One region of the Pedobacter jeongneungensis genome, then DNA from elsewhere that is predicted to be linked to it. Evidence: riboswitches for the same ligand, from Rfam matches in the RefSeq annotation. Region 1 holds a riboswitch; each other region holds the start of a gene.

What was found. Region 1 has a riboswitch for S-adenosylmethionine ahead of ABD769_RS09215 (SusC/RagA family TonB-linked outer membrane protein). Riboswitches for the same ligand answer to the same signal wherever they lie in the genome.
Region 2: another riboswitch for S-adenosylmethionine. It lies ahead of metH (methionine synthase); the one in region 1 lies ahead of ABD769_RS09215 (SusC/RagA family TonB-linked outer membrane protein).
Region 3: another riboswitch for S-adenosylmethionine. It lies ahead of ABD769_RS04165 (peroxiredoxin family protein); the one in region 1 lies ahead of ABD769_RS09215 (SusC/RagA family TonB-linked outer membrane protein).

The regions. Positions count from the first base shown of each region.
Region 1 is NZ_BAABBY010000004.1:231,643-242,861, forward strand. It holds gene ABD769_RS09210 (SusD/RagB family nutrient-binding outer membrane lipoprotein) at 166-1,605, opposite strand; gene ABD769_RS09215 (SusC/RagA family TonB-linked outer membrane protein) at 1,617-4,781, opposite strand; SAM riboswitch class I at 5,107-5,212, opposite strand; gene ABD769_RS09220 (TlpA disulfide reductase family protein) at 5,350-6,624, shown strand; gene ABD769_RS09225 (C45 family peptidase) at 6,884-8,155, shown strand; gene ABD769_RS09230 (anthrone oxygenase family protein) at 8,313-8,804, opposite strand; gene ABD769_RS09235 (LytR/AlgR family response regulator transcription factor) at 9,434-10,159, shown strand; gene ABD769_RS09240 (histidine kinase) at 10,786-11,219, shown strand, end outside.
Region 2 is NZ_BAABBY010000007.1:95,996-107,214, forward strand. It holds gene ABD769_RS14645 (pyridoxal phosphate-dependent decarboxylase family protein) at 1-328, opposite strand, end outside; gene metF (methylenetetrahydrofolate reductase [NAD(P)H]) at 490-1,443, opposite strand; gene metH (methionine synthase) at 1,583-5,281, opposite strand; SAM riboswitch class I at 5,420-5,525, opposite strand; gene ABD769_RS14660 (Bax inhibitor-1/YccA family protein) at 5,817-6,572, opposite strand; gene ABD769_RS14665 (DUF2442 domain-containing protein) at 6,593-6,808, opposite strand; gene ABD769_RS14670 (DUF4160 domain-containing protein) at 6,798-7,031, opposite strand; gene ABD769_RS14675 (hypothetical protein) at 7,054-7,620, opposite strand; gene murQ (N-acetylmuramic acid 6-phosphate etherase) at 7,809-8,612, opposite strand; gene ABD769_RS14685 (S41 family peptidase) at 8,802-10,409, shown strand; gene ABD769_RS14690 (histidine decarboxylase) at 10,563-11,219, shown strand, end outside.
Region 3 is NZ_BAABBY010000002.1:80,648-91,866, reverse strand. It holds gene ABD769_RS04185 (TonB-dependent receptor) at 1-1,008, opposite strand, end outside; gene ABD769_RS04180 (cytochrome-c peroxidase) at 1,110-2,069, opposite strand; gene ABD769_RS04175 (YceI family protein) at 2,299-2,940, opposite strand; gene ABD769_RS04170 (peroxiredoxin family protein) at 2,970-4,289, opposite strand; gene ABD769_RS04165 (peroxiredoxin family protein) at 4,577-5,878, opposite strand; SAM riboswitch class I at 6,037-6,134, opposite strand; tRNA gene ABD769_RS04160 (tRNA-Cys) at 6,919-6,989, shown strand; SAM riboswitch class I at 7,005-7,104, shown strand; gene ABD769_RS04155 (hypothetical protein) at 7,188-7,370, shown strand; gene ABD769_RS04150 (DUF4833 domain-containing protein) at 7,408-7,989, shown strand; gene ABD769_RS04145 (hypothetical protein) at 8,455-8,730, opposite strand; gene ABD769_RS04140 (hypothetical protein) at 8,820-9,287, opposite strand; gene ABD769_RS04135 (amidohydrolase) at 9,323-10,648, opposite strand; gene ABD769_RS04130 (helix-turn-helix domain-containing protein) at 10,784-11,219, opposite strand, start outside.

The sequences.
Region 1 (11,219 bases):
CTCTGATCAAAAAAAAAACGTCCCGATGCAAAATCGGGACGTTTTTTTGTTTTTAAATGTCAGGTGGTAACACCCGACATCACCTTGAGAATCATCGTCTTTCCCGCGCAGGCGGGAATCTTAAAGCCTGTTGCTTTTAAGACCAATTTTTCTTACAGATTAAAACTAAAAAACATCAAACCAAAGTTTGGTGGTGAGTAAATCCGCTCCCTGGCTGCTTACCGCATTTTTATAATTTTGTCCGTTTAACGATTGCTCGGTACCAGGATATATAAAACGTACCGGGATTTTACCGTTCAGCACTGTATTTACCGAAGCCTTTAGCTGTGGATAATCCAGCCTGCGTTGCTCAGCCCAGGCTTCTAAACCCTGACCGAATAAAGCAATCCATTTTTGCTCACCAATTGATTTTTTATAATTGGTGGCATCATACTGCACTGCGGTGCTATTCAGATACGTTTCGATATTACTATTAAGATTATTCAAACCATATTGTGCATAAGACGCCGTAATGGCCTGTTTGTATAAATCCTGCGCATTTTCTGTAGTAAAACCGCGGGCCGCTGCTTCTGCCCTATCAAAAAGTACTTCGGCGTAACTTAAAATCACTGCGGGTGCTTTAGGATCAAGGAAATAAGCGCCGGGTTTTGAAGAGTTTGCCAAACCAATAGCACTTGCTTCAGAGTTAGTAGAACCATTCGGGATCCCCACATAACCTTGTGGTTCCTTTTCGGTTTTACTGGCATAAACAGGTAATCTTGCGTCACCTAATGCCGTAAGCCTATCTACAATCGTCTTACTGATCCGGTAATCATTTCTCGTTTCAAATGAAGCCGCCACCGGATTTTGCTGAGGTGAAACATCATAATCGAGTTTGGCATTTTCTGAATTAGCAGAAATGTACAGGCCACCTTCTGCCTTTATTTCGTCTATCACCTGTTTAGCTTTGGCAGGATCTTTATCCGCGATACGCAGAGCGATGCGAAGGCGTAAAGAATTGGCAAATTTTTTCCAGTTTTCGGTATTTCCCTTGTAAATAATATCGCCGGCAATACCATTGCCCGATTTTAAATTTAATGCCGTCAGCGCTGATTTCAAATCTTCCAAAACACCATAGTACACATCCTTTTGCTTATCGTAAACTGGCGTAATAAATTGTTTAATTTTTCCTGCCTGCGTATAAGGGATGTCGCCATAAGCATCGGTAAGCAGTAAAAATGTCCACGATCTTAACACGAGTGCAACTCCCCTGTAAACAGAATTACCTTGTGCATCGCCCAGTTCGATAATTTTATTATAACCTGGAATACTCTGTGCGTAACCGGTAGACCATAAGGAAGTAAAACTACTGTTCGAATAAATAAAACGATCTTCTTCTGTGTATTGTACTTTAGCCCAGTGCTGTGCAAAAAGCAGGCTCGAGTTCATATTATTGGTTACGCCCCAATAGGCATCTACAGTAGCTTTAGTGGTGCCTGTAAGCAAATAATCGGGTACGGGAATTTCGGGCGCATTCGGGTTGATATTCACCTCATCCAGTTCTTTGTTACATGATGAAAAGGCAATTGCCAAAATGGCCAGTATATATAGTTTCTTATTTTTCATGATGATGATAATTAAAATTTAACATTCAGGTTGATGCCATAACTGCGTGTACTTGGATTGGAAAGACTTTCTAAACCTTGTCCGTTACCCGTATTAAAAGCTACTTCAGGATCGATATCAACAGTATTGCGGTGGATAATCCAAAGGTTACGGCCAACAAGCGATACAGAAACACCCTGTAAACTTAACGGACGAAGCCATTTTGCAGGTAAGTTATAGCTTAATTTCACTTCGCGAAGCTTAACATAGGAAGCATCAAAAATATTGGCTTCGTCTATATTTCTGAAGGTTTTATAATACTGTTGAGCCGGTAATATTTTCTCATTGCGTTTGCCATCGGCGGTTATGCCATCAAAAATAATCCCGTCATCATAAACCGTTACACCTGCAGGAGCAGTTCCATTTACCCTCACGGTTCCGTTTGCCTTATCATTGCCGGGATAGTAATAAGAAATCCCCCCATATTCAGCCGCCCTTCCAGGAAGTGTAGAAGCTAAAACCCCTGTATAGGTTCCTGTAGCATAAGTTCCGTTATAAATAGAGCCACCAATGCTGGCATCAACCAATACACCTAAACTAATGCCTTTGTAGCTAAAAGTATTGTACACCCCACCAATCCAGTCAGGCGTATATTTTCCCAATACCTGTTTGGTAGGATTTGTAGCCGGTGCTCCGGTGGAATTAACAATAATATTTCCACTGGCATCTCTTAAAAAAGCAGTTCCGAACAATGAACCATAAGGCTGGCCAACCGTTGCAATTACCTGTGCAGAGTTTGAAGCCACAACATAATTCGTTAAGAATTTCTCGGCATCTAACTCAATTACCCTGCTCCTGTTTGCTGCAAAATTGAAATCAACATCCCAGGTAAAGGCTTTTTTAATTGGCGTGATGCCTAATTGTGCTTCTATCCCTTTGTTGTTGATTTTGCCTGCATTAAGCAGTTTAGAGCTAAAACCTGTACTCTGACTTACATCGGCAGCTAAAATCTGGTTGTAACTGTTAGTATTGTAAGCACTTAAATCTAAACGTAACCTTTTATTAAAAAATACAGCCTCAGCCCCAAGTTCTGTAGAGGTAGTGGTTTCAGGCTTAAGATCAGGTTTTAAATCGATAGAACCAGTGGTGAGCTGTGGATTGCCCGCAAATGGCGCACCAAATGCGTAAGTGTTGATCAAGCGGTAAGGATCGGCGTCTTTACCTACTTTAGACCAGCCTCCACGGATTTTTAAGTAATCAAGTACCTCACTTTTAATGTCGAAAGCTTCGGTAGCAACAAAACTTCCGTTAAACGACGGATAAAAATAAGACCTGTTTTGCGCCGGCAAGGTTGATGACCAATCGTTACGAGCGGTAATATTGGCAAAAAGATAATTTCTGAAACCGATTTGCCCCGAAGCATAAACACTATACGACTTCAACCTAGATAAATTGTTTGAAGAGATAAGCGGATCGCGGGAGTTTTTAAGCGTATAAAGTCCGGCGATGGCCAGTTTTGGTGCACTCTGATCGTTCTGTTCGATGTATTGCCTGCGGATATTACCACCACCCAATAATTCTAAGCTAAAATCATCGTTTAATTGTTTGTTAAAATTCAGTGTTGCATCGGTATTATTTTCGCTTACGGTAAAGGCACTTTCAGTATAAGAACCAAAAGGCGTTCCGTTGGTTCCATAAGCAATCCTCACTTTACGCCTGTCGTTATAATAATCTGTTCCCGATCTGAAATTAAAATTAAGTCCGTCAATAATCTTATAATTAAGGGCTAAACTACCGATAATCCGGCTACGGTTTTGCGAAACGGTATTTTCATAAGCTACCCAATACGGATTGCTATAATAGCTGTTGTTCCAGTTAAACGTTTTTCCATTTTCATCTAAATAATTTTTTAACTGGTTGATATCAACCTGACGGCCAAACCAGGTAAACTGCAACATGGTACTGGTTGAGCGTGAGCCGCCTGTACCAGGTAAATTATCTGAGTTAAGTTTACTGTAATTCGCATTAGCAGTTAAAGTTAATTTCGGAGTTATCTTTAATGAGGTATTTAACACAAATGAATTTTTCCCCTGACCAGAGTTCGGCACAATGCCAACCTGTTTCAAATTGTTGTAAGAAATCCGGTAATCGTATTTTTCGCCTGCATCTGCAACCGATACCCCATTGTTTAATGAATAACCGGTTTGGAAGAAATCGCGTACATTATCCGGATGCGCAATAAACGGAACAGCAACGCCTTTCGAATAAAATTGAGGGATTAATCTTCCATCCAGTTTTGGTCCCCAGCTTTCATCTACACCATCATTTAAACCTTTACCGGCACCATCTACATAACTAAACTGCCCTTCTGAGCCTTGTCCGAATGCATTTTGATATACTGGTAGCGTAAGTAAAGTTTCTAAAACCGCGTTTGAATTGATGGCAATGCCAAGTCCTTTTTTCGATTTACCGGTTTTGGTTTTGATCAGGATCACCCCTGCTGCAGCCCTGGAGCCATATAATGCCGCAGCATTTGGTCCTTTTAGCACACTCATCGATTCGATGTCTTCCGGATTGATATCTGAAATTGTATTTGCATAATCTCTGGCACCCGCTGAATTCAATTGTGAGTTATCCACCGGGATCCCATCTACCACAAACAAGGGCTGGTTATTACCTGCTATCGAAGTTTCTCCCCTGATCACCACCCGAGATGAACCCATGCTTCCCTGGCTGTTGGTTACCCTTACACCGGCAATTTTTCCGGCCAGCGCATTTACCAGGTTCGATTCTTTTGCCTCGGCTACACGATCGCCTTTTAATTCCTGAACGGCATAACCCAGCGATTTTTTCTCCCTCGATATGCCTAAAGCCGTAACTACCACCTCATCTAAGGCATTATCGCTCGATTGAAGGATGACCGAAATTGGTCCGTTTTTGCTAATTTGAATCTCCTGGGTTTTAAAACCGATATACGAAAATACCAGGGTACCTTTTTCCGGTGCATTGATTGAAAAAGCACCTTTGCCATCCGTAATGGTAGTTTGTTTGGTTTCTTTTATAAGGATGGATACCCCTGGGAGTGTTTCACCATCTGCCGACTTCACCGTTCCGGTTATGGTGGCATTTTGAGCGAATAATTGCTGCGTAATAAAAAGCAGCAAAACAAACGCTATTGATTTAAAATTTGTGAACATGTGTGTGTGTAATTAATGATTAGATTAAGGATAAAAATTTGGCAAAAACGATTCCTGCACAGTTAAAACCGTGTTTTTATTAAAGAATAAGAAGGAATGGTCAGATCAGAAAGCCTGTTAAAATAAGGTTACCCTAACAGGACATACGCATTCGGGAATACGTACAAAGGTTTGCATTAAGGGATTTTAGCTCGTCTGTTTTTTTCATTTGAATGATTTTCTATAAAACATAATTTACTTATCAAAAGCAGCATCCGGGCAAAAAAAAAGCACCCCTTAAATCAGAAGTGCTCCATATATTTTTATAAGGATAACGCAAACAACTGACTTAACTACCCCAGATTCATCCGGGATGGAATTAGCACCATTTCTACTTAAAGATGGTTGCTAAGGCTTCACAGGGCCATTCCCTCCGCCTTTCTTGATAAGTATTTTAAAATAACTGGGGCAAAGGTATAACTTATTCGATTTATCCTATAGTTTTTATAGATTTTTTTTGAAATATTTTTTCTTTGGCTATATCGTCCGTATATTTGTCGACTAATTTAGTCGATTAACACACATCCCAATGAACATAAAATTCTTATTAACTACCGCACTGGCCATATCAACTTCCATAACTTTTGCTCAGGATCAGGCTGTTTTAGCCAATAACCAACAAGTAAAGGCCAATGAAAAAAAATTAAAAGCATTTGTTGCGCTGGGTACCTGGCGTGGAATTGCCAAAGTAAAGGAAGGTTTGGATATCCCTTTCAATTTCGAAATCAACGAAAAAAGTGGTCAACAGAAATTATATTTTCGAAATGCGGAAGAAAGATTTGAAGGTGGTTTGGTAAAACAGACCGCGGATTCGCTTTTTGTAAAACTTGATCAGTTTGATAACGAACTGGCTTTTGCACTTGTAGATGGTGATCATTTATCAGGTACGTTAAGAAAGCAGGATAAAGCAGGCAAACCTTTAACCATTGTTGCAGAACGTAAAAATTACCGTTTTGAAACGCTTAATAAGCCAGCCACCGCTGATTACTCGGGAAGTTACGATGTTGTTTTTAAATCGCCCAATGGTAAAGACGAAAAAACAGTTGGTTTATTTAAGCAAACCGGTAACAAACTTACCGGAACTTTTTTACGCGTAACCGGAGATTCGCGTTATCTTGAAGGTGTAGTAGAAGGCAATGAATTTCAGCTTTCGAGTTTCATCGGCTCCTCTCCTGCTTATTACAAAGGTACTTTTCAGCCGGATGGCACTTTAACAGGCGAAATTTTAGGTGCCAGGGGAAGTCAGGCTTTTACCGGAACCAAAAATAAAGATGCAGCCCTTCCTGATCCTTACAAACTTACCTACCTCAAATCGGGATATAAAACGCTTGATTTCAGTTTCCCTGATGTAAACGGTAAAAAGATTTCGTTGAAAGACGAAAAATATAAAAATAAGGTCGTGATTTTAACCATTACCGGAAGCTGGTGCCCCAACTGTGTTGATGAAGCCACTTTTATTGCACCATGGTACAAGGCAAACAAAAAACGCGGTGTAGAAATTATTGCTTTACATTACGAACGTTCAACCGAACCTGAATATGCAAAAAAAGTAATGACGCGTTTCCGTGAGCGTTTTGGTATCGAATACGATCAGGTACTTGCAGGCACTGCCGATAAACAAGTGGTATCTCAATCATTACCGGCGCTTGATTCGTTTTTATCTTTCCCAACCACCATCATCATTGATAAACAAGGTAATGTGGCACAAATCCACACCGGTTTTAATGGCCCGGCAACCGGAAAGTTTTATGATGAATTTGTAAAGGAATTTAATGGAGAGATTGATTCACTGTTGAAGAAGTAGTGAATTTTCGTAGAATTTCGGTCGGTGAAATGCCGACCGATAGATAAAAATCTTTGCTCCAATTCCTCTTTTTACCCCGGATATGACGCAGATTAAGGCCCTTAAACCTTGAAACAAATATGTCCGTTTCCGGACTAAAACCGTTCATTTACGAACAGCTTTTCAGATTATTTTTAACAGAACCCATTATAGCACACCTGGAGGGCTATATAATTACCTTGGCACAGTCTTGGCCTTTAGCGATGGTAAATTAAAAATAATGAAGAAGATACTTTTATTTGCACTTATACTGAGCTGCATATTATCTCAAAATATTGATGCCTGCACCGTGATCTCCTATGCGCTAAAAGGTGAGGTATATGCAGCAGCAAATGAGGATGATTACATGGGCTTTGCACGGGTATGGTTTAATCCAAAAACAACCGGCCGATATGGATCGGTATGTTTTGGCCTCCCCGACCTGCAGGCACAGGCAGCAATGAATGAGCATGGATTGTTCTACGATTTTACCGCACAAAACATCGATCCTGCGCAATTCCGTCCAAAAAATGTTTATCAGGGAGATCTTTTCTTCGAGATATTGGGAAAATGTAAAACGGTGCCGGAAGCAATGATTTTTCTGGAGAAGTATGATTATGCAATAAGTGCCCAGGTATTAATTGCGGATGCCCTCGGAAATTCGGTCATCATCAATGCCGGTACAAAATTAACTAAATCAGGCGCTTACCAGATCAATACTAATTTTGACATCAGCAAACTTAAAACCAAAAACTACGTGTGCAGAAGATACGATATTTCGGACGAAGCATTGAAAAAAGCCCACACCTTAAATGTTCCTTTTTTCAGGGATATTTTAAGCCAAACCCGCCAGGAAGGAAAATTATCGACCATCTATTCCAATATCTACGATCTTAAACGTAAAATAATTACTGTGTACAATTTCCACGATTTCGAACATCCATGGGTAATCGATTTAAAGAAAGAGCTGAACAAAGGCTACAAACTGGAGAAGTTAAGTAACCGGTTTCCTGCAAGTTTTGCATACGAACAATTTTCGATGAGCGATAAAGCCATGTACCGTAAAGAAATGATTCTGGATGAGATTTATACCAAAGGATTACAACCCACGCTAAACCATTATTTTGATTTGGGTAAAAACAATGCTAAAAAAGACAGCACCATTAACAGCATACTTTTGGAAGTAGGCATCCAACTGATTAAAGAAAGCTACAACCAACATGCCCAGGGCGCACTTTGGGAATATTGGTTCGAAATGCCGGGTGGTTTTAAAATAGAAAGCATCAACGATAAACGTGTACACGCAGCCGGAGAAATTTTCGATTATTTAAAAACAGAAAAAGGAATAGATGTCAAGCTGAAAAATTTTATTTCCGAATTAAGCGCTTACACTAATTTAGTTCAGGGCGACCGGAATAAAGCAAAAGAATATTACCATATAGCCGCTGGCAATAGCGCCGATACCTGGCCGATATCTTTTAACCGTTCAAAAAAAATGCTGGCTATTTTATAAGATGAACAATGGTTTAGCAAAAAAATGAACAGGAAAGAACGCCGCCCAACAAAGAAAACTTTCTACATTAGTCATCGAGAGCGTTAATAGATCCGGAGTCTGAACAGTTGTTCAGCTCCGTTTCCATAGGTTCGTTTTTAGTATAAATAAATTGTCGCTACGCATTTCTGCTCAATATTGCCGCATAAGCTGTTAGTACGATACAAATAAATGAAACAATCGTCCTGATTCTATGGAACAGGTTCCAGCCTGGTTCAAATTTATTACGCAAAGCCGTTAATTCTTCAGCATTTAATTTGGCTAAGTCTGTGCCATCCAGCAAATCATTAAGCGGTACGTTTCCGATTACGGTTACTAAAAAAACACCACTAAAATAAAGCAAGGCAGCTGCAAGAAGTAAATAAAACACAGTCCCCTGTTCCTTAAAAAACCAAACGCTGATGGGCAACAGTATCAGTGTACCCATAAAAGAAGCAAAAAACAGAGGATTTAAAATAGCCCTGTTAATAGATTGCATGGCCTGAAGAAATGAAAGATCAGAGAGGCGTGTTAGCCCGGGTAAAACTGAACAGGAATAAGCATAAAACAGTCCGCCAATAAGTGCTGTAGATACTGTACTGAGCAAAAGAATCAGGTTTTTAAAAGTCATATATTGCGATTTAGAGGATACCGGAAGAACTAATTTAATCAAATCGGCAGGAACTACCAAGTTTAATAAAGCAGTTAAATCGCAAAAAAATCCGGATAATATCCTATCTAAAATGAGAGCGTCATTTTAGATAGGAAAGAGATTTAATTTAAATATGAATTTGACAGGTAGATGTAGATATGAGCGTATTTATATTAATCTTTTTAACAACAGCCATTAAAAATCTTATTAGCCATTTATATAAATTCAAACGAATATCGCTCTTAAATATCTACTTTGGAACCAGATTACACAGATCGGTTTGTTTTCGTTATAAATAGCTAAAATTACAGGTTAATTACCCCTCAGGCTAATCCCAATGTTGGTATAAAAGAATTAAAATCCATTAATTTAATGCGTAAACGCATTTTTCAGGAGGAATAATAGCTTTTTAAAGCCATCACATAGTTATTGATTATTAGCATAAACAATTTTAACTTTAAATTATTTAATCATTCCTGTATGTTTCATAATACACATTTTTACATTAATTTAGCCAAGAAAATGAAACCCATATACAAAGACGTATAAACCGTTCTATTTTCGTTACGAAAAGGCGTAATTTCGTTATGTATGCAAAAGATTAGGAGATGATTAAGTGTATAGCCATAGATGACCAGCAGAGTTCGATAACAGGACTGGAAAAATATATTGAAGATACGCCGAATATGCGGTTGGTGGCGAGCTATACAGATCCGTTAACGGCATTGATGGAACTTAAAAAGATAGATACAGTTGATGTAATTTTTATGGATGTGCAAATGCCACAGATTTCTGGTTTAGAGCTTGCAAAAGCTGTACGTTCGAAAACCAGGAAGCTGATATTTACAACATCACACCAGGAATATGCATTTGAGGCATTTGAAGCTGATGCTGATGCCTATTTATTAAAACCTTATGGTTATGCAAAATTTGCACTTACCCTGAACCGGCTTTTTGGAGAAGAACTGGAAAGCGGAGATGATGAGACCTTTTTTTTGGTAAAAAATAAATCGGAGGAACATAAAGCTGTTTTGGTACGCTATGCTGATATTATTGCTTTCGAAAGTTTTCATAATTACATTAAAATACATACCAAAGACAAGGTAATTATTGCCTACCTGAGTTTAAAAGATGTAAAAGAACAGTTGAGCATTAAAAAGGGGTTTATACAGCTGCACAGGGCCTACATTATCGCAATTGAACATATACTGCACATCGACGGAACGAGGATTACACTTTCGAACCAGACGAGTTTTACGGTAGGTGATATTTATAATAACGATTTCCGTGAGTTTATTACGGATAAACTGATAATCAGCAGCCGCAAGAAATAGCGGCTGCCGGCTTGATATTTATTTATAATTTATTAAACAGCAAATGCCGGTGAGTGAGGTACCCGTAACAGTAGTAGGATCAGATTTAATATTATGGCAGGTATCTTTTTTGAATATAAACAGGGTCCTTTTTTCGATCTTCTTCGTTTTCATAATTATATTTTTTTCGAAAACTAGAAGCCTAATGGCCCTATAACACCAATAATTACATATATAGCAATTAAGTCTTTATGGATAGTTTAAACTGGAGTAAAAGCTCATTCAGAAACTGGATAGTTAATTATAAAACCCATATTATTTGCTGGTCTGCATTTATATCCTGGGAAACCATAATGGTTTTGGTATTTGGCAGCTCGGTAGGAAAGTTCAGTAATTTTGCAATTCACTATTCGATAAATATTTTTTTATTTTATTTACACGTCTGGTTGCTAGATAAAGCTACAGCAATTCCAAGAAGCGCAATATGGAAAATTGTGTTATTTGTATCTCTCGAGATCAGTATATACACTTCTATGGTGATTGCCTTAGATAATTTTCTTTATGCTTACACCGATATATTAGGACATGATGCAATACCTACAATAACAATAAGGGTATTTAAACTTCTTTATCGGTGTTCCTATTTCATGCTTTTTTCTACCGGATATTTTTTCTTAAGAAGATATTTAAGTGAAAAGACTGAAAAAGAGCGTATCGAAAAACAGCGGTTCCAAATGCTTTTGGATAAAGAAAGAACCGATAAAGAACTTTTAATGTCGAAAAATGCCTTTTTGAAAGCGCAGATCAATCCGCATTTACTTTTTAATACATTTGAGTTTATCCACCAAAAAATCAGGCAACACTCGCCCGAAGATGCGCAGGTAATGGTGTACTTATCCGATATGATGCGTTTTGCAGCAACTACCGAACATCAGGAAGGTTATATAAAGGTAAATGAAGAAATTACCCAGTGCCAAAACCTCATCAAACTCCATCAGCTTACGCAGGGACAGGTTTTTATCGAGCTGGCATTTTCGCCGGATGTGCTTGGTATCAGGCTCATTCCGTTGGTATTATTAAC
Region 2 (11,219 bases), on a different contig from region 1:
CTCCGCCTCCATTTGCACTTTGTGTATTTTGATCGTAGATAGTTGCAAGCCAATCGCCTGCAATAGCAGCAGGTGTTGTTCCTCCGGTTACAAAACCCCAGTATCTCGGGCCAGATGAAGCCACCATAATGGGCTCAAAACGCTGATTAAATTGTTTTAAGGCTTCAATGGCTCCGGTACCTTGCTCGTTTAAATCACCAATAATCTCCACATCACCCGAACTGGCTGTCGACCGTTCATGAATTTGATTTAAATAATCAATTCCCTGTTGTTTAACCCCGGCGAGTATGACATCGAGGTTTTGTTCGTCAATATTTAAATTATTCATAGTAATCTTGTTTAAGGAAAAAGAAAAACGATACCCTTACGATACAAAATAGCTTTTTTGCTCGTCGAGATTTGTAATCTCGTCGAACTGTACTGTGGATTTTAAATCCACAAAAAGATATCTGAAGACGGGATTGCAAATCCCGACTAACGAATAGTCTACTAAAAAATAGCTTTTGCGATCTTTTTGGTTTGCTCAGGGCGACCCATCGTATAAAAGTGTAATACCGGAGCGCCAAAATCAATCAGTTCTTTACATTGTTTAATCATCGCTTCCGTACCAATTTCCTTTGCCTCGTTGTTATTTTTAGCGTGAGAAAGTGCATCGGTTAATTCATCAGGTAAATCAATGTGAAAAATTTTAGGCAGCACATTTAACTGCGATAAGGTACTGATCGGTTTCAATCCTGGTATAATGGGAATATTAATGTCGTTCTCTCTGCATTTCTTTACAAAATCGAAATACTTCTGGTTATCGAAAAACATCTGTGTTACGATAAACTCTGCACCGGCTTCTACCTTCTTTTTCAAATATTTGAAATCGGTACTCATATTTGGTGCTTCAAAATGTTTTTCAGGATAACCGGCAACACCGATACAGAAATCACTTTTAAAGGTTTCTACGTCTTCGTGCAAAAATTTACCTTCGTTATGGTTTTTGATGTGTTCGATTAAATCTGTTGCATAACAATGTCCGCCAGGAGTTGGCACAAAATTTCCATCTGCTTTTCGGGCATCACCACGCAATGCCAAAACATTATCGATACCTAAAAACTGTAAATCGATCAGCGCATTTTCAGTTTCTTCTTTAGTAAATCCACCGCAGATTAAATGCGGAACGGCATCAACCTTATATTTATGGATAATGGCCGCACAGATAGCAATCGTACCCGGACGTTTGCGGTAAGATACTTTTTGAAGCAAACCATTGGCCTGCTCTTTATAAATATAATCTTCGCGAAGCGATGTTACATCAATAAAAGGAGGATTAAATTCCAGCAGAGGCTCTATTGCATCGTAAATCCATTGAATACTTTGCCCTTTTACAGGTGGTAATAATTCGAAAGAGAATAAGGTTTTACCTTTTGCGTTTTTTATATGGTCTGTAATCTTCATACCGTAGTTTGGTTGTCATGCTGAATGCAATAAAGCATTATAGCATATTGCAGTTCCTGTTCTTTACGACTGCAAGCATCAATTTATATGTTCTTCATTTAGTGATCCTTCGTTGCACGCAGGATGACAAAGTGATAGGTTAATAAGCTAAATTCGGACTTAACCATCGCTCCACTTCTTCAACCGGCATATTTTTCCTGATGGCATAATCTTCAATCTGGTCTTTGGTTATTTTTCCTAATCCGAAATACCTCGAATCAGGGTGAGCGAAATAAAATCCACTTACCGCTGCTGTAGGATACATGGCATAACTTTCTGTTAAATGCAAACCGATTTTATTTTCAGCATCCAATAACTGGAATAAAGTTCCTTTTTCGGTATGTTCCGGACAAGCCGGATAACCTGGTGCCGGACGGATTCCTGCATATTCTTCTTTAATCAGCTCCTGGTTACTCAGGTTTTCATCCTGTGCATAACCCCAATACTCTTTACGTACCCGCTCGTGCATGCGTTCTGCAAAGGCCTCTGCCAAACGATCGGCCAGTGCTTTGGCCATGATGCTGTTGTAATCGTCATAATTGGATTCAAACTCATTTACCAGCTCATCAATCCCAATACCTGCCGTTACGGCAAAACCACCGAAATAATCCTGAATGCCGCTTTCTTTTGGTGCAATAAAATCAGATAAGGCGTAATAAGGCTGGCCATCTACTTTTTCGGCCTGTTGGCGGAGAGTATGAATTTTGACTAGTTTGGCGTTTGGAGTTTGGAGTTTGGAGTCTCCCAACTCAGCACCCTCAACTCTCAACTCGATATCGTCTCCTACTGCATTTGCCGGCCAGAAACCAATTACGGCTCTCGCGGTCAATAATTTCTCATCGAGGATGCGCTTTAACAAAGTCTGTGCATCATCAAAAAGTTTTTTGGCCTCATCGCCCACATTTTTATCATCAAAAATTTTCGGATAACTCCCCCTGAGTTCCCAGGTATGGAAAAATGGTGTCCAGTCGATATAAGGTACCAGTTCTTCTAAAGGATAATTATCAAAAACCCTTGTACCGGTAAATTCCGGAACAGGCAGATTAGGCTGAAAATCGATTTTAAATTTATTTTCGCGTGCTTCTTCAATCGTTTTAAAACGTTTATCCGAGCGCTTGTTCAAATGTGCTTCGCGTGCTTTATCGTATTCTGCCCTGATGCCTGCAATATATTCGTCTCTGGTATCAGGATTCATTAAAGTGCTGCAAACGGTTACACTTCTTGACGCATCCAGCACATGGATGGCTGGTCCGGAGTAATTTGGAGCTACTTTTACTGCAGCATGGATCCTCGAAGTTGTGGCGCCACCTATGATTAATGGAATGGTAAAACCTTCGCGCTCCATTTCTTTTGCAAAGTGAACCATTTCATCCAGCGACGGGGTAATTAAACCACTTAAACCAATAATATCGGCATTAATTTCTTTGGCTTTTTTAATGATTTCCTGTGCCGGAACCATTACGCCCATATCTACAATTTCAAAGTTATTACAGGCGAGTACCACACCCACAATATTTTTTCCAATATCATGCACATCGCCTTTAACAGTGGCCATTAATACTTTACCTGCCGACGAATTCTGATCCTGATCGGGATTATCTAATTTCTCTTGCTCTATAAATGGCAATAAATAGGCTACAGCTTTTTTCATTACCCTCGCTGATTTTACCACCTGGGGCAGGAACATTTTTCCGGCACCAAATAAATCACCTACGATGTTCATTCCATCCATCAATGGTCCTTCGATTACCTGAATCGGGCGGGCGTATTTTTGCCGGGCTTCTTCCACGTCATCATCCAGGTACTCCACAATTCCTTTCACCAAAGAATGCGATAACCTTTCTTCAACAGAGCCTTTTCTCCACTCTTCATCTTTAACAACCTCTTTACCTTTCGATTTTACGGTATCGGCATATTCTACCAAACGCTCCGTTGCATCTTCTCTTCGGTTTAACAATACATCTTCTACCCTTTCTAACAGTTCAGGCGGAATTTCCTGATAAACCTCCAACATCCCCGCATTTACAATTCCCATATCTAAACCAGCCTGAATGGCATGATAAAGAAATGCCGAGTGCATGGCCTCCCGAACGGTATTATTACCCCTGAAAGAGAACGAAATATTCGAAACCCCACCGCTTACTTTGGCATAAGGCAGGTTTTCTTTAATCCAGCGGGTGGCATTGATGAAATCGACAGCATAATTGTTATGCTCTTCGAGTCCTGTTGCTACAGTTAAGATATTCGGGTCGAAAATAATATCTTCAGGCGGAAAGCCGATTTCGTGTACCAGGATATCGTAACTTCTTTTACAGATTTCCTTTCTGCGCTCGTAATTATCGGCCTGACCTTGTTCATCAAAAGCCATTACCACAACCGCAGCACCGTATTGCATAATTTTACGGGCACTCTCACGGAATTTATCTTCCCCTTCTTTTAAAGAAATGGAGTTTACAATTCCTTTTCCTTGCAAACATTTCAGGCCATTTTCAATAACCGACCATTTGGATGAATCGACCATGATGGGCAATTTGGCGATATCAGGTTCTGAAGCAATGAGGTTTAAGAATTTGGTCATTGCCGCTTCCGAATCCAACATCCCTTCATCCATGTTTACATCGATTACCTGTGCACCACCTTCTACCTGTTGCAAAGCAACGGCCAATGCAGCTTCGTAATCGCCACCCAAAATCAGTTTAGAGAATTTTGGAGAACCTGTAATATTGGTTCTTTCGCCGATATTTACAAAAATACTATCTGGAGTGATGGTTACCGGCTCTAATCCACTTAAACGCATGTAAGGCTCCAGTACAGGTATTTTCCTGGGTTCAGCTTTTCTTGCATTTTTGGCAATACAGCCAATATGCTCAGGTGTAGTACCACAACAGCCACCCACAATGTTTACAAAACCAGAGGCAATAAAATCATCCACCAGATGAGCCGTTTCGTGTGGTTGTTCATCATACGCACCAAACTCGTTCGGTAAACCTGCATTTGGATAGGCCGAAACATAACATCCGGCTTTTGCCGCTAACTCTTCAATGTGCGGACGCATTTCCTTTGCACCCAAAGCGCAGTTAAAACCGATACTTAATGGTTTTGCGTGCATTACAGAGTTTAAGAAAGCTTCGGCAGTTTGACCAGAAAGCGTTCTGCCAGAGGCATCGGTAATGGTACCCGAAATCATGATTTCGAGTTTACGGCCAATTACCTCTTCATATTTTTTAATGGCCACAATGGCCACTTTTGCATTTAAAGTATCGAAAATGGTTTCGATTAGTAACACATCCGAACCACCATCTACCAGGCCACGTACCTGTTCGTAATAGGCTTCTTCGAGTTCATCAAAATAAACCGCCCTGAAACCGGGATCGTTTACATTTGGCGACATAGAAAGGGTACGGTTGGTTGGACCAATGGCACCGGCAACAAAACATTTACGATCAGGATTTGCCGCCATAAACTCATTTGCAGCTTCTTTTGCCACCCGTGCACCTTCAAAACTCATTTCGTAAGAAAGGTCTTCCATCTGGTAATCGGCCATGGAAATGCGCTGGGTACTGAAGGTATTGGTTTCGATAATATCGGCACCAGCCGCCATATACTCCAGGTGTATCGTTTTTATAATATCCGGACGCGTGATGTTAAGCAAATCGTTATTGCCTTTTACATCACAGGGATGGTCCTTAAATCGCTCTCCCCTAAAATCTTCTTCGGTTAAGGTATATCGCTGAATCATGGTACCCATTGCACCATCAATCACCAAAATACGTTTCTCTAATTCTTCTCTTATGCTCATTCTAGTTGTTAGATATGAGATGTGAGACATGTGATATGAGAATTATTAAGCACAAATTATGACTCAAATCTCATATCTATCATCTCAAATCTCAAAAAAAGGCTTATCTAAAAAGTTGGTACGTGAATCGTAATCCTAAACTTATCTGGTCCCGAATTTATCCGGGATAGAATTTAGCACCTTGTATGGTTACAGGTTGCTAAGACTTCGTTGGGTCTAATCCCTCCGTCTTTCTTAATAAGCGTACAAAAATGCAACAAAGCTACATCAATTCCAAAATTTATCGCTTTGCTACCAAATAAAATTACAAAGGCCATGCAATTCTGCACAGCCTTTAGAATATTGTTCTGTTTTTGAAATTAGCAGATTACCTTTTTATGATATTTTCTATTATACCAAACTACCATATAGCTCATCCAAATTCCACTGCCAGAACTTACTACAAAGACGTTATCAGTTATAAAAATAGTGATCACCACCTGAATGCAAGCACCAATTAATAGAAAACCCGCAATTGCCAAAAACTTATTCATTATTATCTTCTGTTACCGAAAATACGTAGTAAGAAAAGAAAGATATTTAAGAAATCAAGGTATAAAGATAAAGCGGCAACAATAGCCATTTTTTTAGATTCTACCTGAAGAACCTGCTCGCCACTGGCCTCAATCCCTTCTCCAATTCTTTTGATTTTCTGCACATCGTAAGCAGTTAATGCTGTAAATATTGCAATACCAATAAAAGCCATAAACAGGCTAAATTGTTCGCTCTGGATAAACATATTAATTACACTCGCAATTACTAAACCAATTACACCTACCATTAAAATAGGCCCAAACTTGCTTAGATCGATGTTAGTAGTGTAACCCATAACTGCCATGATGCCAAATATACCTGCCGCACCAGCAAAACAGCTTACTATTGAACCTGATGTGTAGGTTAATAGGATAAAACTTAAACTTACTCCGGTTAGTACAGAATAAAGCACAAATACGCCAATTAACGCGGGCAATGATAGTCTGCTTAAACCAAAACCCATCAATAAAACAAGGCCAAGCGGCGCAAACATAGCGATATAGCCAAAGATCGACATACTTACTTTTCCGGTTGCAGGATTAATATTTAACAGATACTGCATTAACTGCTCATTTGTACCAAAAAGATAAGCAGCTACGGTAGATAAACTTAATGCAACGAACATCCATAAGAATACGTTTGCAAAGAATTTTTTAGAAACAGATTTTCCCTGTACAAAAACACTGTTGTCCTGATATTGATAATTTTGTTGTTCCATTTTTAAATTTATTTTAGCAATTATTTATTGAACGAAGAAAATCCTTCGAAACTTAAATCCTCATCAATTTTTTCCCAATGTATTCCAAAGGGTGATATATGATAATCTTCCCGCTCCTTATCACTGGCATTTAATAGTTTTGGAAACCAGCTTAATGGATGGCTTTTACTTTCACCTGTTGAGGTCATAATGAATATATGATTATTTTCAAACCACACTTTTATTTTATTTTCCATGATATTCGTGCCACTTTGCAATAATAATTTCTCTATTCTCCTCTATCAAAGATTGTGCAAGATTAATATCTTTGTTTTTTAGCCCTTTATTACTCACAAGTTTAACTTCTTCTACTTCAAATTTAGCCTCACCGTCTGCATTTCTGACATGTATATGAATAGGCAAATGTTCATTTGAATAAAAGAAGAAACGAAGTCCAAAAATTATAAATAATGTAGGCATTGTCAATCCGAAAGATAAATATTTAGTTCAATCTTTTTGTCAGCAGTTCTTCAACTTTTTTAAAGAATTGCAGGGGTTTTAAGGTGCGCCATGGCAAATGATCAAAAGCGCCACCAAAGTTAATGTAATAATCGATGTTATTGCCCCTAAATTCGGTAATTACATGTTCCTGAAAGTTTACCCCAACAATCCAGCCATCTTCTACTTCCTGAAACCATTCTTCATAATAACTGTCGTCAGAAGAATGAAAATTCAATACATTTTCGCCAATCAGGATAAATTTATTGATGCCTTCATCCATCATCAGCTCTAAAATATCGCGCTTCAGCAGCATAATGTCGTTGTTAATGGCATCGTTCCACTCCCCTATAAATTCTATAATGGCATAACTCCGGTCGTAATCGGCATATAACACCTTCATGTAAAGCGTATTCGAACCAAACTCGTCCCACTGAGGGTGCAATAAAAAGTTATAAATCTGCTTATCAAAATAAAGCTCCGAATATTCGGTATTGTAAAACGGCGAACGCTCGTCTTCTGCCGAAATATAATCATCTCTCCACTGGTAATAAGGCTCTATCTCGTGCATATACTTTAATTATTGAATGATTGAACAGACAAATTATTGAATGATTGAATTTTGAATGAGAGATAAATAAATTATCGAATGAATGAATTTTGAATGAGTGAATGTTAAAAGCTACTCCCAAATTCCATCATTCAAAATTTTCTCATTTCGTCATTCCATCCTTCCCTCATTTCGTCATTCTATCATTTTTAGTGTCCTGCTTCTACTGCTTTACGTACGCTTCCGTAACGGGTTAACAATTCGGCGGCTTCATCGTAGCCAATATTCAGTTCGTCGGCAACCATTTGTGTACCGCGATCGACTAATTTATGGTTAGTTAACTGCATATCGACCATTTTATTGCCAACTACGCGCCCCAGCTGAACCATAACGGTGGTACTCAGCATGTTTAAAACCATTTTTTGTGCCGTGCCCGATTTCATACGGGTAGATCCGGTAACAAACTCAGGTCCAACCACCACTTCAACCGGGAAATCCGATTCTGCAGCTATTGGTCCGCCGGTATTACAAACAATACAACCGGTTAAAATGCCATGTTTGCGTGCCGTGTTCAATCCACCGATCACATAAGGTGTGGTACCCGAAGCAGCCAAACCTACCAGACAATCTTTTTCGTTGATGTTAAATTCCTGAAGATCTTTCCAGGCCTGTTCGGCGTCATCTTCTGCAAATTCTACTGCTTTTCTAATGGCCGTATCACCACCAGCAATGATGCCAACAACCCAATCAAAAGGAACACCATAGGTTGGAGGGCACTCTGAGGCATCAACCACACCTAAACGACCACTGGTACCTGCTCCAATATAAAAAAGACGGCCACCTTTTTTCATCCGTCCGGCAACTGCCGTTGTTAATTTTTCGATCTGAGGCAAAGATTTCTCAACGGCATAGGCAACCGTTTTATCTTCGTTATTAATGCCATGCAGAACTTCCAATACCGACATCTGATCGATGTGGCTGTAATTGGATTCTTGCTCGGTAACTCTGTCCATAAATTTAATTTTGATAAAATTCGGTAAATTCTTTCTAAAATCTACCCTAAAAAATCAAAAATATATCTCACAAATTTCAACGAACTCCTTCCTGGCGTTAATTAATGTTAAAAATTATAAACAAAAGACACGAAAATGCAGTTAAAAAATATATCAACCCGCTAATTTTCATAAATTTGCCTAACGCTGATGAAAAAAAATACCCGTAATAACATACTGATTGCCACGAGCTATTCTGTAATTTTAATAGCGGGTATGTTTTTGGGCATAAAATTTATTAAAGACCAGGGTTTTGGCGTAAAAAAAAGCCCGCAGCTTGCTGTTAACAGCGACGAAAAATTAAATGAAATCCTGCACATCATCAATGGCAATTATGTTGATGACATCAATACCGATTCGCTTCAAAATTTACCGATAGACAGTGTTTTACATCAACTCGATCCACATAGTGTGTACCTGCCGCCAACCGATGCACAGGATATGACCGATAACCTTGAAGGCAATTTTGAAGGTGTGGGTATAGAATACTACATGCTTAATGATACCATGATGGTTACGGGCGTGGTTAAAGACGGTCCGGCTTACCAGGCAGGTATAAAATTGGGCGATAAAATCCTCAGTATCGATACCGCTATAGTAAGCGGAAGAAATTTACCAAAAGATCAGCTTACTGGCCGTTTTAAAGGTAAGGCCGGCACAGGAGTAAGTGTGGTACTTTTACACCCCAATGCACAGCAGAGCAACCGCATTATGGTTACCCGTGGCAAAGTAAACATCAGCAGTATAGATGCTGCTTACATGATCAACAATGAAACAGGTTATGTGCGCATCAGTAAATTTGGCGCCAATACCGATAACGATTTTTCTGTTGCGGCAAACAACCTGAAAGCAAAAGGCATGAAAAAGCTGATCCTCGATCTGCGTGATAACGGTGGAGGATATTTTACCGCTGCAACTGGCTTAGCCGATCAGTTTTTACCAGAAAATAAACTTATTGTATATACACAGGGTAAACATGAACCCCGCACCGATTATTTTTCTACCGGAACAGGTGCCTTTCAAAATGGTAAACTTGCTGTGCTGATCAATGAAAATACAGCTTCAGCCAGTGAAATTGTTGCAGGAGCCATTCAGGATTTAGGAAGGGGCATTATTGTTGGTCGCCGCTCATTTGGTAAGGGTTTGGTACAGGAGCAATTTGCCTTTGGCGATGGCTCTGCACTTAATTTAACCATTGCCAGGTATTACACGCCATCAGGGCGAAGCATCCAGAAATCTTACAAAAAAGGCTATGATGCTTACAAACACGAACTGGATGAGCGCATGATGGACGGAGAACTTACCGGCGACCGTACTTCTTTTCAGGATTCTATCGAAAAAACAGAAGGGGTAAACGTTCAGCCTTCTAAAAAGATTAAACCAATAGGCGGAATTCAGCCCGATGTATTTGTGAAGTTGGATACTACCGGCTACAATAAATTTTACAGTAATCTGGTGAGTAAAAAAGTACTTTCTGATTATGTATTTAATGTACTAACCACCAAATACAGCGCTAGCTTTGTTGAACAGTACATTAACATTTTCACCATAAACGATAACGATTTTAAAGATTTTATCGGGTTTCTTCAACGCAAAAATGTCCCTATAGACCGTTTTCAATTATACAGTGCAAAAAATGTAATCTTAAATGATTTGAAAGCGCTGCTTTGCAGGTACTATTTAGGCGATGTTGGTTATTACAAGGCAGCAAACCAAACCGATAACGCGGTAAGGCAGGCATTGCTTAACCTGCAATAGCCATATTTTATACTTCGCACAGGTTAAATCATCAGCTCTAACCAGATTTAAATTTCATATAAAATATATAAATCAATATAATATTCTTATTTAAACACAATTGTTAATATTATATTTTGATTTATCTAATTTTGCCTGCAAATCATATCATTTATGGATGCAAAAGAACTACAGGCAAAAGATCAGGAAGTATTAAATAATCTGTTAGAAAAAATCAAGGAACAAACCGATTTATTTTTAGGTTATCCGGTTTCGAAGGATTTTGATTATCAGGCATTAGCTGATTTTTTAAAATACCCGATGAATAACCTGGGTGATCCTTTTGTAACTTCTACCTATGGTGTCGGATCGCGCGAACTGGAAAAAGAAGTCGTAAAGTTTTTTGCTGAACTTTTCCGCGCTCCGGCAGATAATTGGTGGGGTTATGTTACCAATGGCGGCTCAGAAGGCAATTTGTATGGTTTATACCTGGCCAGAGAACTGTATCCAAAAGGAATGGTTTATTATTCCGAAGCCACACATTACAGCGTACAAAAAAACCTGCACCTGCTTAATATGGGCAATATTGTGGTCCGCTCGCAGGAAAACGGCGAAATTGATTACGAAGATCTTGAACACACCATCAGGATGAACCGCCACATGCCGGTAATTATTATGGCCAATATCGGTACCACGATGACCGAGGCCCGTGATGATGTGGCTAAAATCAAAACCATTTTAAAAAAACTGGCCATACAGCATTACTACATTCATGCCGACGCTGCATTATCAGGAACCTATAGTGCTTTGATCGAGCCCAGGCCAGCTTTC
Region 3 (11,219 bases), on a different contig from region 1:
GCGGCTGGCAATAATGGCATCGTCAATTTCTTTGGTATAGATCTGGTCAAAGCCCCTGGTATTGGCCCCACCACCATAAGCCGGACCGATGTAAATCCCATCTGAATCATTTCCGGAAGGAAGTGAAACCGCTTGTGTGGCATATTCGCCGGTGATATTCAGGAAACCTTTCGCACCCAGTTTCAGTCCGATATTGGCATTGCTCCTGGTGGTTAAGCCATCTCCCCTACGGCGGATGCTTTCTATTGTACTGGCCGTAATTTCATCAGGAGTATTTTTCAGCACCACGTTAATTACGCCTGCAATGGCATCAGATCCATATTGGGCCGCAGCACCATCACGTAAAATTTCGATACGGTCTATCGAACCTACCGGAATGGCATTCAGATCGTATCCGGTTGCACCATTACCCAAACCACCCCAACTGATGTTCGAGCTTTTATGTCTTCTTTTTCCGTTTACCAGCACCAACACCTGATCAACCCCCAAGCCTTTCAATTGTACGGTAGAAGTTGCCGAAGCGGCATCGCCACCACCGGAAACCGAAGAGTGGAAAGATGGTGATACATACTGGAGTAACTGCGTTACACTGGCCTGTGGTGAGGTTTGCTGCAATGTTTTCAAATCGATTACATCTACCGGAACAGGCGAATTAAGTTTGGTGCGGTTAGCATTCCTCGAGCCTACAATCTGTAATTCGGTTAAAGTATTATCAGCTTGTTCGAGCGAAACGTTCAGTTTGGTAGCTGATCCGATTTCTACCGTAGCGGTTTTATAACCAATGTAAGATACTTCGATGAAACGACCGTTTTTGGTTGAAATTTTAAATGCGCCATCTTTATCGGTAACGGTAAAGCCATCTAATCCTTTGATCCTTACCGATACACCGGGCAATGGTGACTGGTCTTCTGCAGCAACCACCACCCCGGTGATGATCCGCTGCTGGGCAGATAATTTTGAGTAAATAACTGTACTCAGCAGCAATATTAATAGTAGTTTTATCTTCATGTTGTTTATTTTGGAATAGACATGCCACTGGCCGTTCAACCTTTTTTCGGGTTGAAAAATGTTTTAAAATTGATTTTTCGGATTTTGGCTATTGGCCTGTTTTATGGTTTGGTTTTTTGAAATCTGTCGTCGGTTAGCGACAGTAAAAAAGCTTCAATATCGTTTATTTCAGTTTCACTTAGTCCCAATGGTTTATTTAGGGAAAGATCCCTGTTTTTGCCATTTTTAATTACTGCATCTGGGTTATTGTAATACTGGATCACTTCTTTTAGTGTTTTAAACATCCCGTTATGCATGTATGGGGCCGTTAGGCCAACATTTCTTAAACCCGGGATTTTAAAATGTCCTTTATGTTCTGGATTACCGGTTACATCGAATCTACCCTGGTCTTTCAACTCTTCATCGTTAAATAATCCTATGCCTTTAAAACGATCGGCAGTAAAATCTTCACCCGAATGACAGTTGTTACAGTTGGCTTTTCCGATAAATAACATTCTGCCACGTTTGGCATTTTCGGATATGGCTTTATCATCACCATTGATGTAACGATCATAAGGACTATTTGCGGTTTCTAAAGTCCGTTCGAAAGAAGCAATGGCCAGCAGTAAATTCTTTTGTGTGGGCGGTGCATTAAAAATCTTTTGAAAAAGCGCTGCATATTCTTTGTCTTTCTGTAACCTATCGATGGCATCAGCAATGGGCAGGTTCATTTCAACCGGATTGATGATGGGTTGCAAAGCCTGATCTTCGAGAGAGGCTGCCCTGCCATCCCAAAAAAGATTCGGCCGGCCCGAAAGGTTGGTTACCGATGGAGAATTTCGCGTTCCCTTAGTTCCGCCAACGCCCAAACTCACCTTTGCGGTATCGGCAAAAGCAAATTCGGGTTTATGGCACGAAGCGCAGCTGATGCTTTTATCTTTGGAAAGAATCGGATCAAAAAACAATTTTTCGCCCAAACGCTCCCTGCTGTTGATTACTGTGGGATCATCGGCACCAAAACCGGCCATCAGTATCACTAAGGTGATAAGACTTAGGGGGATTATGAATTTGCTTCTTTTCATTGGTTTATTTGGGTAATATCAGATTCTGCTGTCCTACCATTGACAGACTCTATAAAAAGGGTCGTCATCTCGACTGAAACGCAGTGAAATGGAGAGATCTACCTCGAGATAGATTTCTCGGCTACGTTGCACTTCGCTCGAAATGACGGTACTTTTTTGGAAATCATTTAGCCAGAGGCAGGGAGAACAAACATCCTCCCACACTCCACTAACCTTAACAAGAGATTTTTTAATTATTGGCAACAAGCTGTACATTCAGCTCAAAATCATCATAAATGGTTTTGTCGCCAAGGTTTTCAAAAAAACTTTTTGATCTGAATTTGATATCATACTTTGTTCTGTCGATAATAATTTTTGCATTGGCAGTTACTTTGTTGCCATCTTGCTTAACCGTAGCCGGGAAACTGATTTCGTTCGTAATGCCTTTAATGGTGAGTTTTCCTTTTACATCATAAGTTCCTGCACCTGTACTTTTGGCCGAAGTGATATTGAAAGTGGCTTTATCAAACTTATCAACGGCAAAAAAATCAGCACTTTTTAAGTGGCCCAATAGTTTTGCATTGGTTTCTTTATCCGTTAAATCGGTTACCGCAATGGTTTTGGTATCCAATTCAAAACTTCCGCCTTTTAGCACTTTATTATCGAGGGCCAAAGATCCCGAAGTAACATTGATGGTTCCCGAATGTTCGCCGGTTACTTTTTTAGCCAGCCAGGTTAATTTACTCTGTTCGGCATTTACTTTATAGTTTACCAGTTTACTTACCGAAGTTTCGGTATGTGCTTTAACTTTGGGTTTTGGTCCGTTTAAAGCGGTTAAAGATCCAGCTACGATGGTGGTAGCAATAAGTGCAATCGTTTTGTACTGTAACATTATATTTTGGTTTTTAGTTTAGGTGGTATCTATTTTCCATTTGCCTGCGCCTCAAAATAGGCTGCCGACGGTACTGGTTCTGCAATTAATTCGTCCAGCACTTTATTGAATTTTTTCTCGTAATCATCGTAATATTTTCCGGTAACGGTTCCGGTGTATCCGGTGTAGATTTCGCGTACTTCTCCTTTACGGTCGATAATAATGGTGGTAGGGTAAGCGATAAATTTGTTTAAAGCTGGCAGTTTATCTGCAACCAAACGTTTATCAGCTAATCCGCCAAACAGGATATCATATTTGATATTGTATTTATCGCGGAGTTTACCCAGGGTATATTTTCCATATTCCAGGTCGTCTTTCTGTTCGAAACCGATAGCAATAGCCTCTACACCCCTTTTGCTATTTTTATTGAACCAGGGCGAAAGAAATACGGTTTGATCGGTACAGTTAGGGCACCAGGTACCTACCAGTTCTACAATCACCACTTTACCTTTATATTTATCGTCGGTTAAGGAAACCGGTTTGCCGTTGAGGTCTGGAAAAGTAAAAGCAAGTTTTTTAACGCCCTCTTTTAAGTGTGTTAATTTGTAGGGATCGGGCAATTCTGCCTGACTATCTTTTACACCTGTAAACTTTAAGTTATCGTAAATCCCCTGACTGATTTCGCCAGAAAGTGTGCCATCTTCGTTAATGGTACCTTTATATATTTTCGGGCTCGGGCCGCTGAAGCCTGAAAGCACAAACTGGTTTCCCTGTACGGTACCTTCGAGCTCGCGGCTATCGCCTGTTACCTGCATAATTACGCCGGTAAGTTTATTGCCTTCCTGTTTCAGTATGGCTACTTTATTTGGGACAGCTTCTTTAGAAAATCCTTTAAATTCCCATTTACCGGTTAAATTTGCGGTAGGTGCTACATCTTTACCAGGTTCAACAAAGCGGTACGATTTGCCCTGCTCTGCAGTGAAAGGCAAAGCATTGCCCTGTAAACCCGGCACTAAGCTTTTATATTCGCCAGAAATCCTGCCATCGCTTTCTATTTTGGCTACCAAAGCAGCATCGTAGGTATTCATTTTGATGAACAAAGAATCCTGACCTAAATATTTGATGTGGAAATCATCTCTGCGTGTTCCGTTTAATAAAGTGAAGGTAGCATGCTCGGCATCTTTTCCTTTGAGTTCGAAATTAAACGGTACTTCGGTTTCAGCAACCTTGAATACGCCTCGCCATATTCCTTCTTTTATAAATTTTTTGGCCACTTTTGGCTCTTCGTCTACCTTATTTACAGCAAAAGCTGCAGTAGAAATGAGGGATGCCAAAGCCAGCACCTGCATTTTAGCATAGTAATTTTTCATCTTTTATAATTTTAGGTGTAGGTTAAAATATGGGCTGTATCTCAATTTTTTGACGTATTCTTGGACGAGTTACTTTGGCAGAATAAAAAAGTCCGTCAATGCGAGGCACGAAGCAATCTTAAAGCGCACACTTTTAGCGATCGTTGTAAGATTGCTTCCTCGGCTGAAAAAGCCTCCTCGCAATGACGACGTTTTGCGTCCATTCAATAACCAGGAAACTTCTCTGTCAATCATACTATTAACAAATCTTTATATACAGCCCAATATTTAATATAGTTGGTTTGGTTTTATTTACTTTTTAATGTTTCGGTAGAGGCGAACTTTTCGGGTACTGGTTCAGCAATCAGCTCGTCTAACACTTTATTGAATTTGGCTTCGTAATCGTTAAAGTATTTTCCGGTTACGGTTCCGGTATAACCGGTGTAGATTTCCCTTACATTTCCTTTTCTATCGATAATAATCGTAGTTGGGAAAGCAATGAATTTATTTAGCGCAGGCAATTTTTCGGTCACTACTTTTTTATCGGCAATGCCTCCAAAGAGGATATCGTAAGTGATACCATATTTTTCTTTCAGCTTGCCTAAGGTATATTTGGCATATTCCAGGTCATCTTTCTGCTCAAAACCAATAGCAATAGCTTCTACACCGCGTTTTTGGTTCTTTTTAAACCATGGTGAAAGGAATACCGTTTGATCGGTACAATTCGGGCACCAGGTACCAATGGTTTCGATAATCACTACCTTACCTTTGTATTTATCATCACTTAAAGAAACATTTTTCCCGCTCAGATCAGGGAAGGTAAAATCAAGTTTGCTGTAACCTTCTTTAAGGAAAGTAAGTTTATAAGGATCAGGAAGTTCGGCTTTTTCGTTACGCTGACCATCAAATTTCAGGTTTTTGTAAATTCCAAAACCCTGTTCGCCGGTAATGCTGTTATCATCGTTGATTTTTCCCTTCACAATAAAAGGACTCGGCCCGGTAAAACCCGACAATTCAAACTCATCGCCCTGTACGGTACCTTCGAGCTCGCGGGTATCGCCTACAACGGTCATAATTACACCGGTAAGTTTGTTGCCGTTCTGTTTTAACAAAGCAATTGAGGCCGGTACAGCTTCTTTGGTATAGGTTTTAATTTCCCACTTACCAGTAATGTTGTGTTTTGGAGCTACATCTTTACCCGGTTCTACAAAGCGGTAACTTTTGCCATGTTCGGCAACAAATGGCAAAGAATTGCCCCTGAAACCGGGTACCAGACTGCGGTATTCGCCAGATAAGGTACCATCAGTTTCGATCTTCGCTACCAGCGCCGCATCATAAGTGTTCATTTTTACGTAAATCGAATCGTCGCCGAGTCGTTCTACGTGAAAATCATCGCGTCTGGAGCCATTAATGAGTGTTAAAATGGCTGTTTTTGGTGTTTTTCCTTTTAACTGGAAGTTAAAAGGCACTTTTGATTCGCTTACACTAAACTCTCCCCTCCAGATCCCTTCTTTAGGGAACGGTTTTGCCACCCTGGCTGATGCAATGCCTCCCAGTAGCAATACTGAGGTGGTTAGGCATGCAATTTTTGAGGTAATTCTCGTTTTCATAATCATCATTATTAGTTAAACACTATCGTTTTAGAGTTTTTGATAACAAGGCACAATGATTCGCACGGAAAACCATACAGCAAAGCTACAGGCTGTTTAACAGCTGTTATTGCATCATGATCTTTAACGGGAAACGATGTGTTTACTTGTTACCGGTTAATTTATAATCTATTGCTAGATCAGTTTGAGCACTTTTTCCTATGGAAAGTTGCTAGAAGTTCAACGAGTACTGACTCTCCCTTCTTCTGTATAAATCAACTAATTAATGGTGGTGAATTAATTAGAGTAATAACCTAAACTAGTGGTGGTGATTAGTTTTGGCTGTTCCTGATACCCCGGCAACTTATTGACTGAAATACATGACCACCATAATATTCTATCAAAATGCCCCGGGGTACCAGGATTTTTAAATGAGAATATCTGAATGAAAACCTTTATCAGGTGATCCGTATCTTAGCTTATATTAGCGGCAACAGCAGTTATACTGACCTGAAAAATGGATCAGAGAATATGGCTGAGGTTGTCTGCGGAGTTTCATATCGAACGTAGATTTGCTGGTGAACTGTTTTAATTTTTTGTAAAAGTATAAACTTTGAACAATTTACACAAGTATTCCTATAGATTTTATAGACTTTATTTATAATCAATTGATTTACAGTAGAATAATTTATTTTTTTAGCAAAGAGCGCTGGGGAGAGAGCATGGAGGGAGAGCATATCGCTTCGTCATCTCGACTGGAACGCAGTGAAACGGAGAGATCTACCTCGAGATAGATTTTGCTTCGCAGAGCCTTCGGGTTCTCCCCTACGCTCGAAATGACGATAATTTGAAGGAAGTAAACACAAAGAATGTATCGCCTGGATATTCCATCATCCATTTTCCATCATCCATTAAAAAGATCCTTCGTTGCACTCAGGATGACAGCCGAAAAAACAAATTAAAAAAAAGCTACTATTTCTATAGAATTTATAGAATTAATTTTTACCTTTGTTCTGTCTTATACGAAAAGCAGATAATAAGCTAATCGAAAAAGAACACATAGTCATGTGGCCGAGTGGCGAGGTAAAGGTCTGCAAAACCTAGTACGGCGGTTCGATTCCGTCCATGACGTCTGAAATTATATAAATACTTATCAAGAAAGACGGAGGGAATGGCCCTTTGATGTCTTAGCAACCTGTTTTTAACAAGGTGCTAATTCCATCTGCAGGTAGCAGAAAAGATGAGTTTGAAAATAGCCAATGTGGTTATTTTCGACGAATGACTAACGGCTATCCCCTCTTTCTGAAATTGGTAACCTAAATTTTAAGAAATGTCAGTTCATTTTGATTACCCATCAATCAGGGATTTTTTTGAAATCCATGGAAATACATCCTGCGAAAAGTTAAACGACTATGAACATTGCAGGGCCGAATCAGACCGGCTTTATAATGAACAGTTAAAAGAAAGCGAAGAAGAAACTCCAAAGGAAAATCAAGAAAAAACAGACACCTGAGCACAAATAAACGGCTCATTCATATAAAAATCCTGAAATGCATTTAATACCACCGCCATTTTCAATATCGACCAAAAACTTATTTTTAACCGTTTTAAGCCTTTTTCTTTTCACAACCCAATCCAGGGCACAAACAAAAGACCCCTCTCCCATTAATTTTCCTACGCCTAAAAATGTAGATCACATGCTGTTCTATCTTCAGCGCGATCCGAACACAAATACGCTTATTTATGCTTTAAATCTGAAAGAAAACGGCAATGTTGATGCCGATTCGCCCATCCAGGTATACTGGATCCGTTATGGAGAGAAAGGGCAAAAGAAAGATCTTGGTTATATCCAGCGAAAATTTGCCTATGGTATTGATACAAAAGCATTAGGAGGCGATAAATACGAATTTCGCTTTGTATCGCATAAAAAGCTACCCTTTTATCTGCAACGCTCCGCTGATAAAAGTTATCATGCTTGGGTAACGATTAATAACCATACAATAAAAGTTAACCGCTTGTTTATAAGGATACAGGGCGGAAGTTTCTGGCTCCCGAATGTAAAATATGCCGAGATAGAGGGAACTGATGAAGCAACTGGTAAGCCTATTGTGGAAAGGGTAAGTGTAAAGTAGTCTTTCGACTCCATACATGTTTATTAACCCCAAAGAATACTGAGGGAAAATGCAAAGGGCGTAACCTGCTGTCATTCTGAACGCAGTGAAGAATCTTTTATGAATAGTAAAGTTACTGATAAAAGACCCTTCGTTGCACTACCATTGACAAAATCCAATAGAAAAATCGTCATCCCGACTGAAACGCAGTGGAATGGAGAGATCTATCTTAATAGATTTCTCGACTCCTCTGCACCACCATTGATAGAATCCAATAGAAAAATCGTCATCCCGACTGAAACGCAGTGGAATGGAGAGATCTATTTTGAGGTAGATTTCTCGACTCCTCTGCACTACCATTGACAGAATCCAATAGAAAAGTCGTCATCTCGACTGAAACGCAGTGGAATGGAGAGATCTATTTTGAGGTAGATTTCTACGTTGCACTCCGCTTGAAATGACGACCTGCCTGGTTAACAATTTCTATTACTTTGATTCCTTTTTGTTATCAATAGCAGCACTAAAAGTTTTATTAAACTCTCCTTTTATCCAGGTCGTTTTTCCACTTTGTTGTATAGGTGGCGCAATGATGTAATTCCCGGTTTCGCTATCCAGGATAACCACCATATTATTGGCATTTACTTCTGTACGATATTTCCCGATAAAAGGGCTTTGTTCGTTTTTAAAACTGATGGCGGTAAACATTAAGCCAGCGCCTAAAAACCCCAATAAAAGGGATTTGGTGTCCAATGTAATTCTCATATTCTAAAGATTTATTTGTGTGTAAAATCAAGATAAGACTTTTGAACGCCACATTTTCATTCTATCAGAAATATTGCAATCTGCCCAAGTTAAATTTTGAACATGAGATAAGTTAAAGCTATCGCCACAAGCAAAATAATCAACAATTTGATTAAAAATCTTTTGAGGGGATTTTGGCTGTTGATGGTACTGTTGGAAATAAGATTTTGAATATCGGTATCCCTGCTTTGCTGTGCAATATTGCCGCTAACCTTGTATTGCATCAGCTTTTCCACATAATCTTTACTTTCTGCCAGGCCTAAACCTGTGGCATCTTTATAATGTTTAATAGCCGCCAGCTTATTACCCTGACTTAAAATAGCCAACACCTGTTCATCCAGATGAACAGGATTTGATAAAGGTTTCTGAAAACCAGCCTGTAAACCGTCTATATAATCTTTGGCTTCTTTTAAACCGCAGCGGGTATGATCGATAATTAATTTTACTGCCAATATTTTCTGGTTATTGGCGATAAGTAATTGTGCTTCTTGCTGTAATTCGGGACTAACATTAATCATAATTTAAGTTAGCAAATTATGAACCAATTATTCGGTCAGAAAACCAGGTTACCCTCGTGGATTAATGATTTAACAGGCGATACCCTCGAAACAGCTTCGGCTGAGCAGCTCGCATCAACCAGCACCACATTGGCCTGATCGCCAGCTGCAGGCCATTGCCTCTTTCCTTTATCATCCAAAGGAAGAATGTTACCTGTGGCCAGTTTTAATATCCTCGAAAGTTCAAATTCGGTACGGTAACCGTAAATCTGGGCAGCAACGTTCGCTTTTTGCAAAATGCTGCCCGTGCCAAAAGTATTCCAATGGTCAACAATGCAATCGTTACCTGCAAGTACTTCTACACCATATTTGTAAAGCGTGGGAATGGGCATCGGACTGCCCGAAAGTGGAATGGTTGATGCAATACCTACTTTTGCAGCACCTAATTTTTCGGCTATTTCTTCGGTTTTGGTTTTATCGAGGAATCTCAAGGAAAAAGCATGACTTACATAAGTTTTCCCTTTCAAAACCGGGTTCTCGTTTACTTTATTAATCAGGTATTCGATGGTTTTAATTCCGGATTCGCCTGATTCGTGAAGGTGGATATCAATGCCTTTTCCATTATCAAGGGCTAGCTGAATCACAAAATCCATGTGTTTTTCGATATCCCCATCAATAGAAGTCGGATCGAGTCCGCCGATAAAATCGATGTCCATTTTGGCTGCTTCTTTTAATAAATCAGCAGATTTGGTGTAATAAATCCCATGTTGAGGGAAAGCCACCAGCTCAGCGCCGAAAGATTCATTTTTATTTTCTAAGGCAGTTTGTAAATGTTTTAAAGAATCGAGTTGAGAAGTAGGATCGATATTTACGTGCGACCGTGCATAACTGGTTCCGTACGACTGAAGCAAGCCGATTAGTTTTTCTGTACGCGGAATGGAAGTTTTTAATAATTCAGGAATTACCTGTTGCTCAAAAGCAATCATATCCTTTACCGATTTGTTCTTTTTTAAATGAGCCTGCCACGGTAAACCATAATAGGTTTTATCGAGGTGGATATGCATGTCCCTGAAAGCCGGAAGCATCAATAACCCTTTAGCATCAATCGCTTTTACTTTGGGTTGATTAGGCAGTACATTTTTGATCTTCCCTTTTTCGATTTCTACCGTAAAGAGTTCGGTTTTGGTATGGATTACTTCATCGCCATCATAGTCAAATCCGGTTTCGAGCCTTACATTTTTTAAGGTAAGCGTTTTATCTGCAAAATTTTCCATTATCATTTCATTTGCCTTTGTTACCGCTGTTGAAGGAATACAGGTGCTTGCAAGCAAAATAGAAGAGCTTCTGATAAAATCTTTTCGGGAGATCGGTTGTGGATTCATCGTAACAGGGTTTTCTTTCACAAATGTAAAACACTGTCAGTTTTTTTAGTAGTAAGATTTATTTCAAAAATTGTATCATTTATAACTATTGATTCAAATTTTTCAATAATGGAGTATAATTTACAGCTTTATTCATCACTGTTCACGAAAAGCATGTGGTGTAATCTGCGTATGTTTTTTAAAGAATCTGGAAAAATAGGCTACATCATAAAAGCCGAGATCGAAAGCGATTACTTTAATTGGTTTTTCGGTAGTTAATAAGATCCGTTTAGCCTCAAGGATCAATCTCTCGTGAATAAGTGCTGTAGCGGATACATTGAAATATCTTTTACAGAGGATATTCAGGTAATTTGCCGAAATATTCAATTCATCGGCATAAAAAGCTACAAGCTTTTCTGCTTTATAATGGGCATCAATCAGCGATCGGTATTTAAAAAGCAAGGGTTTAGTTTGGTAAACGGTGTGGTTATTAAAAATAGTTTCCGCTTTCCGACTGATCATCAGGGCAATAAGCCTGGTTCTGGACTGTACAATTTCCCATAATATATCAGGCTTTGCAAGTTCATTTTTA